2 regions of the Populibacterium corticicola genome follow, and region 2 is predicted to be linked to the other one. Evidence: riboswitches for the same ligand, from Rfam matches in the RefSeq annotation. Region 2 holds a riboswitch; the other holds the start of a gene.
The links. A riboswitch is a leader RNA that binds a small molecule or an ion and turns the genes downstream of it on or off. The one in region 2 is predicted to bind thiamine pyrophosphate.

Region 1 (5,989 bases), on a different contig from region 2:
TTACTCGCCAACGTGTGGCGGGTTTAGGCACATTTTGGCGAGTAAACCCACACACCGCTCAAAGTTTAGAAGCATCAACTGCCACCAAGTAGATAGGGCAGGGGTATGTTCCTAGTCGGTGACGAGTGGCGAGGTGAGCGCGGCCGCTTCCATTGCACGGCGAGCGGTCGCGTCCACCTGTCGCAGCAGCGCCAGCCGCCGGTCAGCGACTGCGCTGGAGAGTGCGCCGCCGTCATCGAAGCGCGCAATATCAACTATCGCGCGTAGCCTAGCCGACAACTCAAGGAGACTGACCACACGGGCTGGGGTGTCGTCGGGAACAAATGTGGTGATGTCCACGGAGTCTCGGAGCAGATCGACCAGATCACCGTACCGATCGGACGGTTTTGCGACGTCCAGGTTCATCAGTTCCTCGGCGATGGTGATGAGCCCACTGCGGACCTCACGGGATGCCTCGGCGATTGAACCGGCGCTTGCAAGGATTTGGTACTCCCACGAGCTGACCTCCACGCGTCGCCAGCGCACAAGGTAACCTTCCTCGATGTGGTTCCCAAACCGGTCAATCTGTGGAATCAGCGCAATATTCCGCTGGGTTCCATCGCGTTCCCGTAACCGCAGCAGCACAAGCTCTTCGGCCTCAACGCCTTCGTGGGCGGCGAAATATGGAGCTGAGGCGATGTCACCAGGCACAGGGAAAGCGCACCCCGCGGAAATGAGTGAACCGGACAGTGAACGCACAAACTCGATGAGCGAGATGACCTTCTCCTCGGAATCGATCTGAACGCTCACGGTGTGCGGCTCATCCTCGTGTTGGACACGTGCGACAGCGACTTCAGGGGAGCAATACCCACCTGCAGCGCGAGGCAGCCAGAGCGCCAATGACACGGAACGGGGCAGGATCGCGCGTGGATCGCTGCTACGAAACGGGCGGGGCAAGCCGCCTGTGGAAGAACTCACAAACTCAAACCTTCATTAGGTCCGTGCGGCAGGTGCCACGGGACAACAAATCGGATTAGAGTTTATGACATGACTTCGGTGCTTGACCTCGAAAATGTAAATGTTCGCCGCGGAACGAAAAACATTGTGAACGACCTGTCGTGGCGGGTTGAGGAAGGGGAGCGCTGGATCGTCCTCGGGCGTAACGGTGCGGGAAAGACGACGCTGATGCAACTGGCATCCACGCGTATGCACCCCACCAGCGGAACCGTTAAGGTACTCGGCGAGCAAATGGGCAAAGTGGACGTGTTCGAACTACGTCCGCGCGTCGGACTGGCAAGCGCCGCACTGGCCGAACGCATCCCCGGTGATGAGCGTGTTCAGGATGTCGTGTTGACCGCAGCATACGGGCGCACCGGACGTTGGAACGAAGAGTACGATGACTTCGACGTTGAGCGTGCTCAAGACCTCATGGCTGCGTTCGGCGTATCGGAATTGAAGAACCGCCACTACGGCACCCTGTCTGAAGGCGAACGCAAGCGGACGCAGATCGCCCGCGCACTTATGACTGACCCGGAACTTCTTCTGCTTGATGAGCCAGGTGCCGGACTCGACCTTGGTGGACGTGAGGAACTGATCGCAGCGCTCAGCGAACTTGCCGAGTATGAGGCCGCGCCTGTTCTCGTGCTTGTCACCCACCACGTGGAGGAAATCCCCCCAGGGTTTACGCACCTGCTGCTTCTGAAGGACGGTGGCGCATACGCCGCAGGGCCAATCGATGAAACTCTCACGGACGAGAACCTGTCTGGTGCCTTTGGACTGCCGTTGAAGGTAACCAAGGACAGTGACCGCTGGAGTGCACGCGCCGCAGCGCGCCTAAACGTACCGCGAGGATGACCTGATGTTTGTGAAGTGCCCCGGATCTGTAGGTTCGGGGCACTTTTTATGACAGTCGCACCAGCGTGGACGAAGCAAGTGGGTGATGTCTCAAACTGTTCGAGGCTGGCCGGAAAAATCACTAGGCTATTGCCCGCATTTCAGGTAAATTGACACAAACAAACCCAAATCTTTAAGGAGCTTTTAATGGCTTGGTGGATCTGGCTAATCATTGCGATTGTGCTCGTCATCGTTCAAATCGTGACGCTCGACCTCGTGCTCCTCATGCTTGCCGGTGGTGCTCTGGCCGCAGGCATCGCTGCAGCGCTGGGTGTTGAATCGATTCTGTCACAAGTTCTTATATGGGCTGTTGTCTCCATACTGTTGCTGGTTTTCGTCCGAAAATGGGCGTTGGAGAAGTTACGTTTCTGGCAAAGTGGATCGGAGACGAACGCTGCCAGCTATGTCGGACAATCCGGTATCGCCGTCACCCACGTTGACGGAGTCTCAGGCCGCGTGAAGTTCAACGGTGAAGTGTGGACTGCGCGTTCCCTGTCCGGCGCGCCTATCGTGGAAGGCGCGAACGTAGTTGTCGTCCAGATTGACGGCGCGACTGCGGTCGTTGATCCGGCCCCCGGCGTCTAATTGCTTAACACTCGTGCCGGCAAGGCGCGGGATCTCGCAACCAAGAGAAAGAGAGGCTTATAGTGCCTAATGAAACAACTGTGGATGGTGGAACCATCCTGATCGTGATCGTGATTGCCGTCCTGGCGATCTTCGTGATCACGTTGCTGTTCAAGTCCGTTCGTATTGTTCCTCAAACGGTTGCACTCATCGTTGAGCGTCTGGGTCGCTACTCGCGCACCATGGACGCAGGTATGCACTTCCTCGTTCCATTCGTGGACCGTGTACGCGCTGGAGTGGACCTTCGTGAGCAGGTCGTCTCCTTCCCGCCACAACCGGTGATCACCTCCGACAACCTCGTGGTGTCGATCGACTCGGTTATCTACTTCCAGGTCACCGACCCGAAGTCCGCAGTCTACGAGATCGCGAACTACATCACCGCTATCGAGCAGTTGACCGTTACCACCCTGCGTAACGTCATCGGTTCGATGGACCTTGAGCAGACTCTGACCTCGCGTGACCAGATCAACGGTCAGCTTCGTGGTGTTCTCGATGAGGCCACCGGTCGTTGGGGTATCCGCGTCAACCGTGTCGAACTCAAGGCGATTGACCCACCGGCATCGGTTCAGGGTTCGATGGAACAGCAGATGCGTGCAGAGCGTGACCGTCGTGCGGCTATCCTGACCGCTGAGGGTGTCAAGCAGTCCCAGATTCTTACCGCTGAAGGTGAGAAGCAGGCACAGATCCTTCGCGCTGAAGGTGAGGCACAGTCCGCGATCCTCAAGGCTGAAGGTGAAGCACGCGCTATCCTCCAGGTCTTCGACGCAATCCACGAGGGTGACGCTGACCCGAAGCTCCTCGCATACCAGTACCTACAGATGCTTCCAGAGATCGCAAACGGATCGTCGTCGAAGATGTGGGTTGTTCCAGCGGAATTCACCGCTGCACTCAGCGGTATTGCCAGCGGTTTCACCGGTGTTCAGCCACCGAGCGTTGACCTCGATGCTCTTGCCGCAAGCAAGGAGGCAGCAGAAAGCCGTCGTGAGCGTCGTGAGCGCATGGAGCGTTCCGCAGGTTTGACTGACCCGACTGAGGCTCTTGCCGAGGCTCGTCGTCAGGCTGAGGCTGCATCCGCAGACGCCAGTTCCGCGGGTACTCGTTCCGGCGTTCCAGCAGATCCAGGTGCTGTTGCCGGGCAGGCTCCACTGCCTCCGCACCCACCTGTCTATCAGGAACCACCAGCAGATCTGCCGCCAACGCAGCAGTGACGTTTAGCTAGTCTCTAGCTCCAAGGGACCGAACACCAATGGTGTTCGGTCCCTTTTTTGTTCGGGTGGCGCGAATCTGCAGGAACGCGAGTTCCGGCGACGCCGCGATGGGTACGAGTCGCAGAAAGTTTCCTGATCCACATCGGGATCGAACTCAGCCTTTTACCCACGAACTCAGCCCGCTCCGAGCTGAGTTCGTGGGTAAAAGGCTGAGTTCGGCGCAACATCCGATCAGAGTAGGTGTGCTCGGGGGGGGGAGGAGGAGAGAAGCGCGCGGCATGGATCAGGTGAGGCAGATGTCCCCATGAGTCTCGCAGTTCAAAACGACGCTCGCTTTTGGGGAGCGGGCAGCGTTAGGGTGGAGGCGTTGACACGGGGTGCCCGCACTGGGCTGAGATCACACCCGTTGAACCTGCTCTAGTTAGTACTAGCGAAGGGATGTCGCGAAGATGCCGCGCATACTTTTACCTGACTTTGTCCTACCCGAAATCAGCACCCTGAGCGGCATGGTTGATACCGTCCGCGCAAAAACACCGCTGGTCCAATGCTTGACCAACGCCGTGGTCATGCAGTTCACCGCAAACGTTGTCCTGGCTGCGGGCGGTTCCCCGGCAATGGTTGACATTGCCGACGAGGCGGGACCGTTCGCCCGGATCGCCAGCGGCGTGTTGATTAATGTGGGGACGCCGTACGCTAACCGACGCGAAGCGATGGTTGAGGCTGCGCACTCTGCTCAACAGGGTGGAACACCGTGGGTGCTCGACCCGGTAGCGGTTGGTGCCCTTCCGGTTCGTACAGCTCTTGCCAGTGACCTGCTTGAGTTCCGGCCAACTGCAATCCGAGGCAACGCCTCCGAAATCGTGGCGCTGGCTGGTCAAGGCGTTGGCGGACGTGGAACTGATTCAACCGCGCATATCGAGGAGGCCTTTGATGCTGCCCTCTCGTTGAGCCGACATACTGGTGCAGTTGTGTGCGTGTCGGGGGAACGGGACTTGATTGTTCAGGCTGGGCATTCTGAGAGCATCGCACAGGTGGGGACTCCGAGGACTGACCGGGTCGTATGCGTGGACAACGGCTCCGAACTGCTGACGAAGGTGACGGGAGGAGGTTGCGCCCTCGGAGCTGTCGTGGCCGCATACCTTGGCATTCTTCGAACAGACCCGTTCCTTGCCGCCGTGCTTGCCCACAGTGTGTATGGAGTGGCTGCCGAATACGCCGAACGTCAGGCATCAGGGCCAGGGACTTTCGCGGTGCACTTTGTTGATGCGCTTGCTGCAGCCGATGGAGGGGCCTTCGCCGCGCACGGACGGGTGACCGTCGCAGATGATATGGCAGCCAAAAACCCAGAGAACTCATGACAGCGACCCTCACTCCGCGGATCGACGCCCGACAGTTGGCAACGTATTTGGTGACCGATCGTGAGCAGTGCCAACGAGCGGGACGGTCGGTTGCCCAGACGGTATCGGATGCAGTGTGCGGCGGAGCTACGTGCGTTCAACTGCGTATGAAGGATGCAACCGATTCTGAGTTCCTGCGTGAGATCGAATCCGTGTATATGGCGATTGGTCGCAGAGTTCCCCTCATCATCAATGACCGGGTCGATGTGTTTGAACAGGCGCTGGCGACAGGCTTGCACGTTGCCGGAGTACACGTCGGCCTGCATGACGCAGACCCCATCGAGCTGAGGGACAGGCTTGGCCCCACAGCGATCATCGGTGTTTCAGCCAGGGAGAAACAGACCATCGAGCGTCTGCAACACGCCGCTGACTACTTTGGCATTGGCCCCGTCCACGACACCTCAACCAAGCATGATGCGCCACCCGGAATCGGTTTTGACCGCCTAGCCGAACTCACCGCGCACAGCCGCATACCCGTTGTCGCGATTGGTGGACTCGCTGCTGGCGACACCTCACCCATCAAACGCGCCGGAGCCGCAGGAATGGCGATTGTCTCAGCAATTTGCGCCGCATCCAACCCATTCCTAGCCGCCCGTGAACTTCAGACCGCATGGAGTACCCCATGACATTTCCAGTAGTTCTCACCATTGCAGGAACCGACCCAACCTCGGGCGCTGGACTGCAAGCCGACTGCAAAACCATCACGACACTCGGCGGCTATGCCGTCTCAGCAATCACCGCCGTGGTCGCACAAAACACCCAGGGCGTCAGTACCTTCGAGCAGGTGGACGCCCAACTTCTGTGCGCTCAACTAGATTCCGTTCGCAACGACACGCATATCAACGCGATCAAAATCGGCATGCTTGGTTCCACCACGGCTATCGAAAC
Region 2 (5,989 bases):
CTGTATTCGATGTCGGGTGGCTGGCGGTGGTGCGACGGGCTGAGTCTTCTCATTGCCGACGATCACGCACCTTTGTGGTGCCGCTATCGCCGGGTGCGGGGTTGATTTGAGCCGGGCAACGTCGCCCCGCTGCGTGTCAATCCTTGACATCAACATCGCGGGTGGGCCGATCCCACCGCAGCATCTGCCTATCGTGCCGCGAGATCCAGCGCAACGATGTGCTGGCAGGCGACCGGCTCGTCGGCAATGACCACATACCGGTTGGGCCAATCCTGCAATAAGCCTATCTGTGACCGGTCACAGATTCAACAGCGAGCCATATTGTTAATTCTTCAGAATTGTAGTTACCTAGTTGTTAAACGAACCAGAACCAATCTGTGACCGAGCACAGCACGAGCCCGTGTGAGCCGGACGCGAACTGCACAAGACATGGCTGTCGAGTGCGCAGAAAGAGAAGAAACATGCGTTTTGACCCGCGGTTCCAGCCAAATGACCTGGGCCTCGTCTCACTCGACACGATCGCCTACGGCGGCGATTACAACCCGGAGCAGTGGCCACGCGAGATCTGGGAAGAAGACATCACGCTCATGCATCAGGCGGGCGTGAACCTGGTGTCCGTGGGCATCTGGTCGTGGGCGAAGCTCGAACCATGCGAGGGCGAGTTCGACTTCGAATGGCTCGACCAACTGCTCGATCTGCTCCATGAGGGTGGCATCCGAGTCGACCTCGCGACTCCCACCGCAGCGCCTCCAGCCTGGTTCTACAAAAAGTATCCGCAGGCCCGTGTCGTCCACCGAGACGGTACCGTCATGACCAACGGATCGCGCGGAATGGCCGCTCCGTCCTCGCCCGACTACCTGCGAGCCTGCGCGAACATCACCCGCGCTCTCGCGGAACGCTACTCGAACCACCCCGCGCTCGCGATGTGGCACGTCCACAACGAGTACGGTGCCCCGGTCTCCGATTCGTACGACGAGGCGTCGCGGGATGCCTGGCGCATCTGGTTGCGTGAACGTTATGACACCCTCGACGGCCTCAACGAGGCCTGGGGCACCAGCTTCTGGGGTCAGACCTACTACGAGTGGGACGAGATACCAACCCCCGCAGTCTCCGCAACCGTCACGAATCCGGCGATGCGTCTCGACTACACGCGGTTCTCATCCGACGCGGTGTTGCGCTGCTTCATCCAGGAGCGAGACATCATCAAGGAGTACTCGACTGCTCCTGTGACCACGAACTTCATGGCGCTCAACTGCCCCTCCATGGACCTGTGGGCGTGGGCGCAGGAAGTCGATGTCGTCTCGAACGACTACTATCTCGAAGCCGCCGATCCACGGAACCAGATCAAGCTCTCGCTCGATGCGGATCTGACCAGGTCGATTGCGCGAGGCAAGCCATGGATCCTCCTGGAACACTCAACCTCCGGTGTGAACTGGCAGGATCGAAATGTTGCCAAGAAGCCGCTTGAGATGGCCCGCAACTCCCTGGCAACCCTGGCACGGGGCGCGGACGGCATCATGTTCTTCCAGTGGCGGGCGGCCCGATTCGGAGCCGAGAAGTTCCACTCGGCGATGCTGCCACACGCAGGCACGGACTCCCGCATCTTCCGCGAGGTCTGCGACCTGGGTGCGCGCCTCGCTGAGCTGTCGGAGCAGGGTGTCACAGGCACGACGGTTCCCGCTGACGTGGCTATTCTCTGGGACTGGGAGTCGCTGTGGGCGCAAGGGTTGGAATGGCGGCCAAGCATCGATGCCAACGCTCGCGAAAGGATCCTTGAGTTCTACACGCAACTGTGGGAGGACAAGGTCACGATCGACTTCGCTCACCCGGAACAGGACCTGTCACGTTACAAGTTGGTGCTTGCCCCAGCCTCCTATCTGCTGACCGATGCGGCGTCGGAGAATCTGAAATCGTATGTCGCTGCAGGTGGAGTGCTTGCGGTGTCGTACTTCTCAGGCATCGTGAACGAGAACGACACTGTGCGGCATGGCGGATTGTCGGTAGCGGTGGACGAGGTACTTGGCCTGCGCATCGAGGAGTTCCTGCCGCTACGTGAGCACGAAACCGTCTCGATCTCCACGACCGGTGCGTTGGGCGAGGGCCAGTACACCGGGACCGTGTGGGCCGATGACATCGTGCTCAACGGCGCCGAACCTGTGGCGACCTACGTGGACGGACCAAAGCCTGATGGTGCCGCGATCACCCGCAACGAGTTTGGGCAGGGAAGTGCCTGGTATATCTCGTCTCGTGTGATGGGTGGGGACCTGCGTAACTTCGTTGGCGCGCTGTACGAGGACGCAGGCGTCACGGCCCGCCGCGATCTGCCCGCTGACTTCGAGGTGGTTGAGCGCGTGAGCGAGTCAGGGCAGCGCTTCACGTTCCTCATAAACCACACGGTCGAACAGGTTGACTACACGCCGCGGCGCAGTCCAAGCCTGATTGGCGACGAGTCCGCACCTTCCAGCAGCATCACCGTTCCGGCAGCTGAGGTCGTGGTCGTGCAAGAGTAGCTGGAACACAGGACTCCGAGCGCTGGTACAAGTGACGGCCTGTGGGCTTTTTCGTCGTTCTGTGGGCTTGTTGCCCACAGAACGACGAAAAAGCCCACAGACCGTCGTGTTTAAGACTTGGGTGCCGCGATGCGGCGAACAACCTTGGCGGAACTGCGCTTCGCCAGAACCTGCGTGAGCGTCGCGGCGATAGCCGACACCGCAGAGAAGGTGACGATTGAAGCGATCCGCGCATCATCGTCGTCAAGCGAATGGGAAAGGCCACCGGTGGACTTGTCCCATACCTTCTCCACGACCTTCTGTGCGATCCAGCCAGCGGCAAACGAAATGCCGATAGCCAAAATCTTCTCTGTGGTGGATTGCTTGTTGTCCATGGACACTCCCTGATAGTCGCTTACTGTGCTGTCATCAACGGTATCTGCTGGGTGTAGCTGATGCGACCTGCAACAGGCCCGAAAAGCAAATAAATACTCAGGCTCGTTAGGCGTGTGTGGTTGTCTCGAAGCGAGAGCCAACTTTGCATCCCCGAACCAGGCTTCACTAGACTGGCCCGGTACGACAGGGGAGCGCACCCGTGCGCTGAGAGTGCTTCACGCAGACCCTCGAACCTGATCCGGGTAACACCGGCGTAGGGAGTCGGGCTATCTCGCCATACGTGTACGCGTATGGAACCCCTCCTTTATATTTCGAAGCCGCCGATGCACTGCGGTTTCTCTAAGGAGGAAGAATGGCAACGCCATCATTCACCACTTTTGTGCGGACCGCCACCGCATCCGTACTCGTGCTGTCGCTGACCGCCTGCATGGCAGAACCCCAAGACGACGCTCCGGAGAACTCGCTTGTGCGCGTGGTCGTGCACGACTCGTTCCAACTGTCCGATGAACTTAAAGCGCAGTTTGAACAGCAGAGCGGTTACACGCTGGAGGTCGTCACCAATGGCGACGGCGGAGCGCTTGTTAACAAACTCGTGCTCACCAAGGACGCACCGCTGGGAGACGTCGCCTATGGCGTGGACAACACGTTCGCATCGCGTGCGCTATCCGAGGGCGTGTTCGAGGAATACGTTCCCGCCACGGAGGGTGCCCTCGGCGCTGAGTTGCGACTGTCAGGCGGCAGCGAACTCACCCCAATCGACTTCGGTGACGTGTGCCTGAACATCGACTCGGACTACTACGCAACCGTGGACCTCGCCGAACCACTCGAGCAGGACGGGTTCTTCAACCAGGCCCACGCGGGTAGCGCGGTCGTGACCAACCCGGCCACCTCGTCGCCTGGCCTGGCATTCCTGTTCGCAACCATCGCGAAGTACGGCGAGGACGGCTACCTCGACTACTGGAAACAGCTCAAGGACAACGGGCTGAAGATCGTGGACGGCTGGGAAGACGCCTACTACGTTGACTTCTCATTCTCGGGCGGCGACCGACCAGTCGTACTGTCCTACGCATCGTCGCCAGCCTTCACCGCTACCGAGGACGGCTCGCGCACAAGCACCGAGACGCTCATGAGTACCTGCTACCGCCAGGTTGAATACGCCGGTGTCCTGACCGGCGGCGCAAACCCCGAGGGAGCACAGGCGTTCATCGACTTCCTGATCAGCGACGAGTTCCAATCCACTATCGCCGAGACCATGTACATGTACCCCGTCTCCGAGACCGCCGAGATACCCGAGGAATGGGCATCCTTCGCCCCGGTACCGGACGCCCCCGCGACACTTGACCCAGCGCTGATCGACCAGAAGCGTGACGACTGGATCAAGGAGTGGAGTGCCGAGATTCTTGGCTAACTCCCTTGAGGTGGGTCCGCGTTTGCGGACCCGCCTGCACCGCTTCCTCGTGTGGGGTGGGGCCGCTGCGGTCCCGCTCCTTTTCTTGGCGTTCTTCTTTGCGTGGCCGGTCGTCGCGCTGGTGGGGCGCGGGTTCTTCGAGGACGGAACGCTCGATCTGTCGGGCTTCTTCGAGGTGTTGTCGAGGCCGCGCACCTGGCGCCTGGTTGGAATCACTCTGGGGCAGGGCATTGCCGGTACGGTGGTTTCCCTGCTGCTTGGGATCCCGGGAGCCTATGTGCTCTACCGCTGCTCGTTCCCAGGGCGCACGCTTGCCCGTGGATTCGTGACCATGCCGTTCGTGCTGCCCACCGTGGTGGTGGGTGTCGCCTTCCGAGCGCTGTTCGCCACATCAGGTCCGCTTGGCGGGCTTGGACTCGACGGTACCTTCTGGGCTGTCCTCGCTGCTCTCGTGTTCTTCAACTACTCTGTGGTCGTGCGTACCGTTGGCGGTCTATGGGAAAAGATCGATCCTCGCGCAGCGCAGGCGGCCCGGACCCTTGGTGCGTCGCGGACGCGTGCCTTTCTGACGGTCACGCTCCCGCAACTCGCTCCGGCCATCACCTCGGCCGCTGCCATCGTGTTCCTGTTCTGCGCCACAGCATTTGGAACCGTCATGGTCCTGGGTGGACAGGGATACGGCACGATCGAAACCGAGATCTGGATGCAGACGGTCCAGTTTCTCGACCTCCGCGCCGCAGCGGTGCTGTCAATTCTGCAACTCGCAGTCATCGCGGTGTCGCTGTGGATGACCTCGCGAGCCCGTGCAGGACGAGAACAGGCGCTTGACCTCGCCCCGGCGCAGGCCCGTACGGAGCGGTTGAACCTGAGTAGTCTCCGACGAGACTGGCTCGCCGTACTCGTCACCCTCCTAGTGGGGGCGGGGCTCATCGCCTGGCCGCTCGTGAACTTGATGATGTCCGCGTTCCGCAGGGGGGATACCTGGACCCTCGACAACTTTCGGGCACTGAGCACCACCGGATCGAGTGCCTCCGGCTCGTCGGGAACCCTTGGTGTCACGGTGTGGGAGGCTCTCTACAACTCCGTGGTCATCGCGTTCTACGCCTCAGTCATCGCCCTGAGCATTGGCGGTCTGGTCGCTTACGTGGTGTCCCGTCGTGCGGCCTCACGCAGTGGCCGCGCAGCCTTGACCGGGCTTGAAAACGTGTTCATGTTGCCGCTCGGAGTCTCCGCAGTCACGGTTGGGTTCGGTTTCCTGATCACGATGAACCAACCCCTTGGACTGGACATCGACCTGCGTTCGAACCCGTGGCTCGTACCCATTGCCCAAGCCGTTGTGGCGGTTCCACTTGTGGTTCGGACCGTGCTCCCCGTGCTGCGGGCAATCGATCCGCGCCAACGCGAAGTCGCCGCACTGCTCGGCGCGCCGCCCTGGCGAGTTGCATTGACCATCGACTGGGCGCTCGCGGCCCGCGCACTCGGGCTGGCCGCAGGTATGTCGTTTGCCGTCTCGCTTGGTGAGTTCGGTGCAACCTCATTCCTCTCGCGGCCCGACACCGCAACGCTTCCTATTGTGATCTTTAGACTGATCTCCAAACCAGGCGCAGAGAATTACGGCATGGCCCTGGCTGCATCCGTGATCCTCGCCGTCTTCTCAGCCGCCGTGATGATGCTAGCGGAACGGCTTCGAACAACC

Region 1: linked by a shared signal. The riboswitch ahead of thiM (hydroxyethylthiazole kinase) and the one ahead of ACFSYH_RS05780 (thiamine ABC transporter substrate-binding protein) in region 2 are both predicted to bind thiamine pyrophosphate.

What each region holds. Positions count from the first base shown of each region.
Region 1 covers NZ_JBHUOP010000001.1:551,637-557,625, forward strand. Annotated here, with positions in the region: gene ACFSYH_RS02585 (hypothetical protein) at 112-957, opposite strand; gene ACFSYH_RS02590 (ABC transporter ATP-binding protein) at 1,027-1,833, shown strand; gene ACFSYH_RS02595 (NfeD family protein) at 2,020-2,457, shown strand; gene ACFSYH_RS02600 (SPFH domain-containing protein) at 2,553-3,704, shown strand; TPP riboswitch at 4,068-4,160, shown strand; gene thiM (hydroxyethylthiazole kinase) at 4,154-5,062, shown strand; gene thiE (thiamine phosphate synthase) at 5,059-5,727, shown strand; gene ACFSYH_RS02615 (bifunctional hydroxymethylpyrimidine kinase/phosphomethylpyrimidine kinase) at 5,724-5,989, shown strand, end outside.
Region 2 covers NZ_JBHUOP010000002.1:466,660-472,648, reverse strand. Annotated here, with positions in the region: gene ACFSYH_RS05790 (beta-galactosidase) at 462-2,510, shown strand; gene ACFSYH_RS05785 (DUF4235 domain-containing protein) at 2,621-2,884, opposite strand; TPP riboswitch at 3,061-3,162, shown strand; gene ACFSYH_RS05780 (thiamine ABC transporter substrate-binding protein) at 3,238-4,293, shown strand; gene ACFSYH_RS05775 (ABC transporter permease) at 4,274-5,989, shown strand, end outside.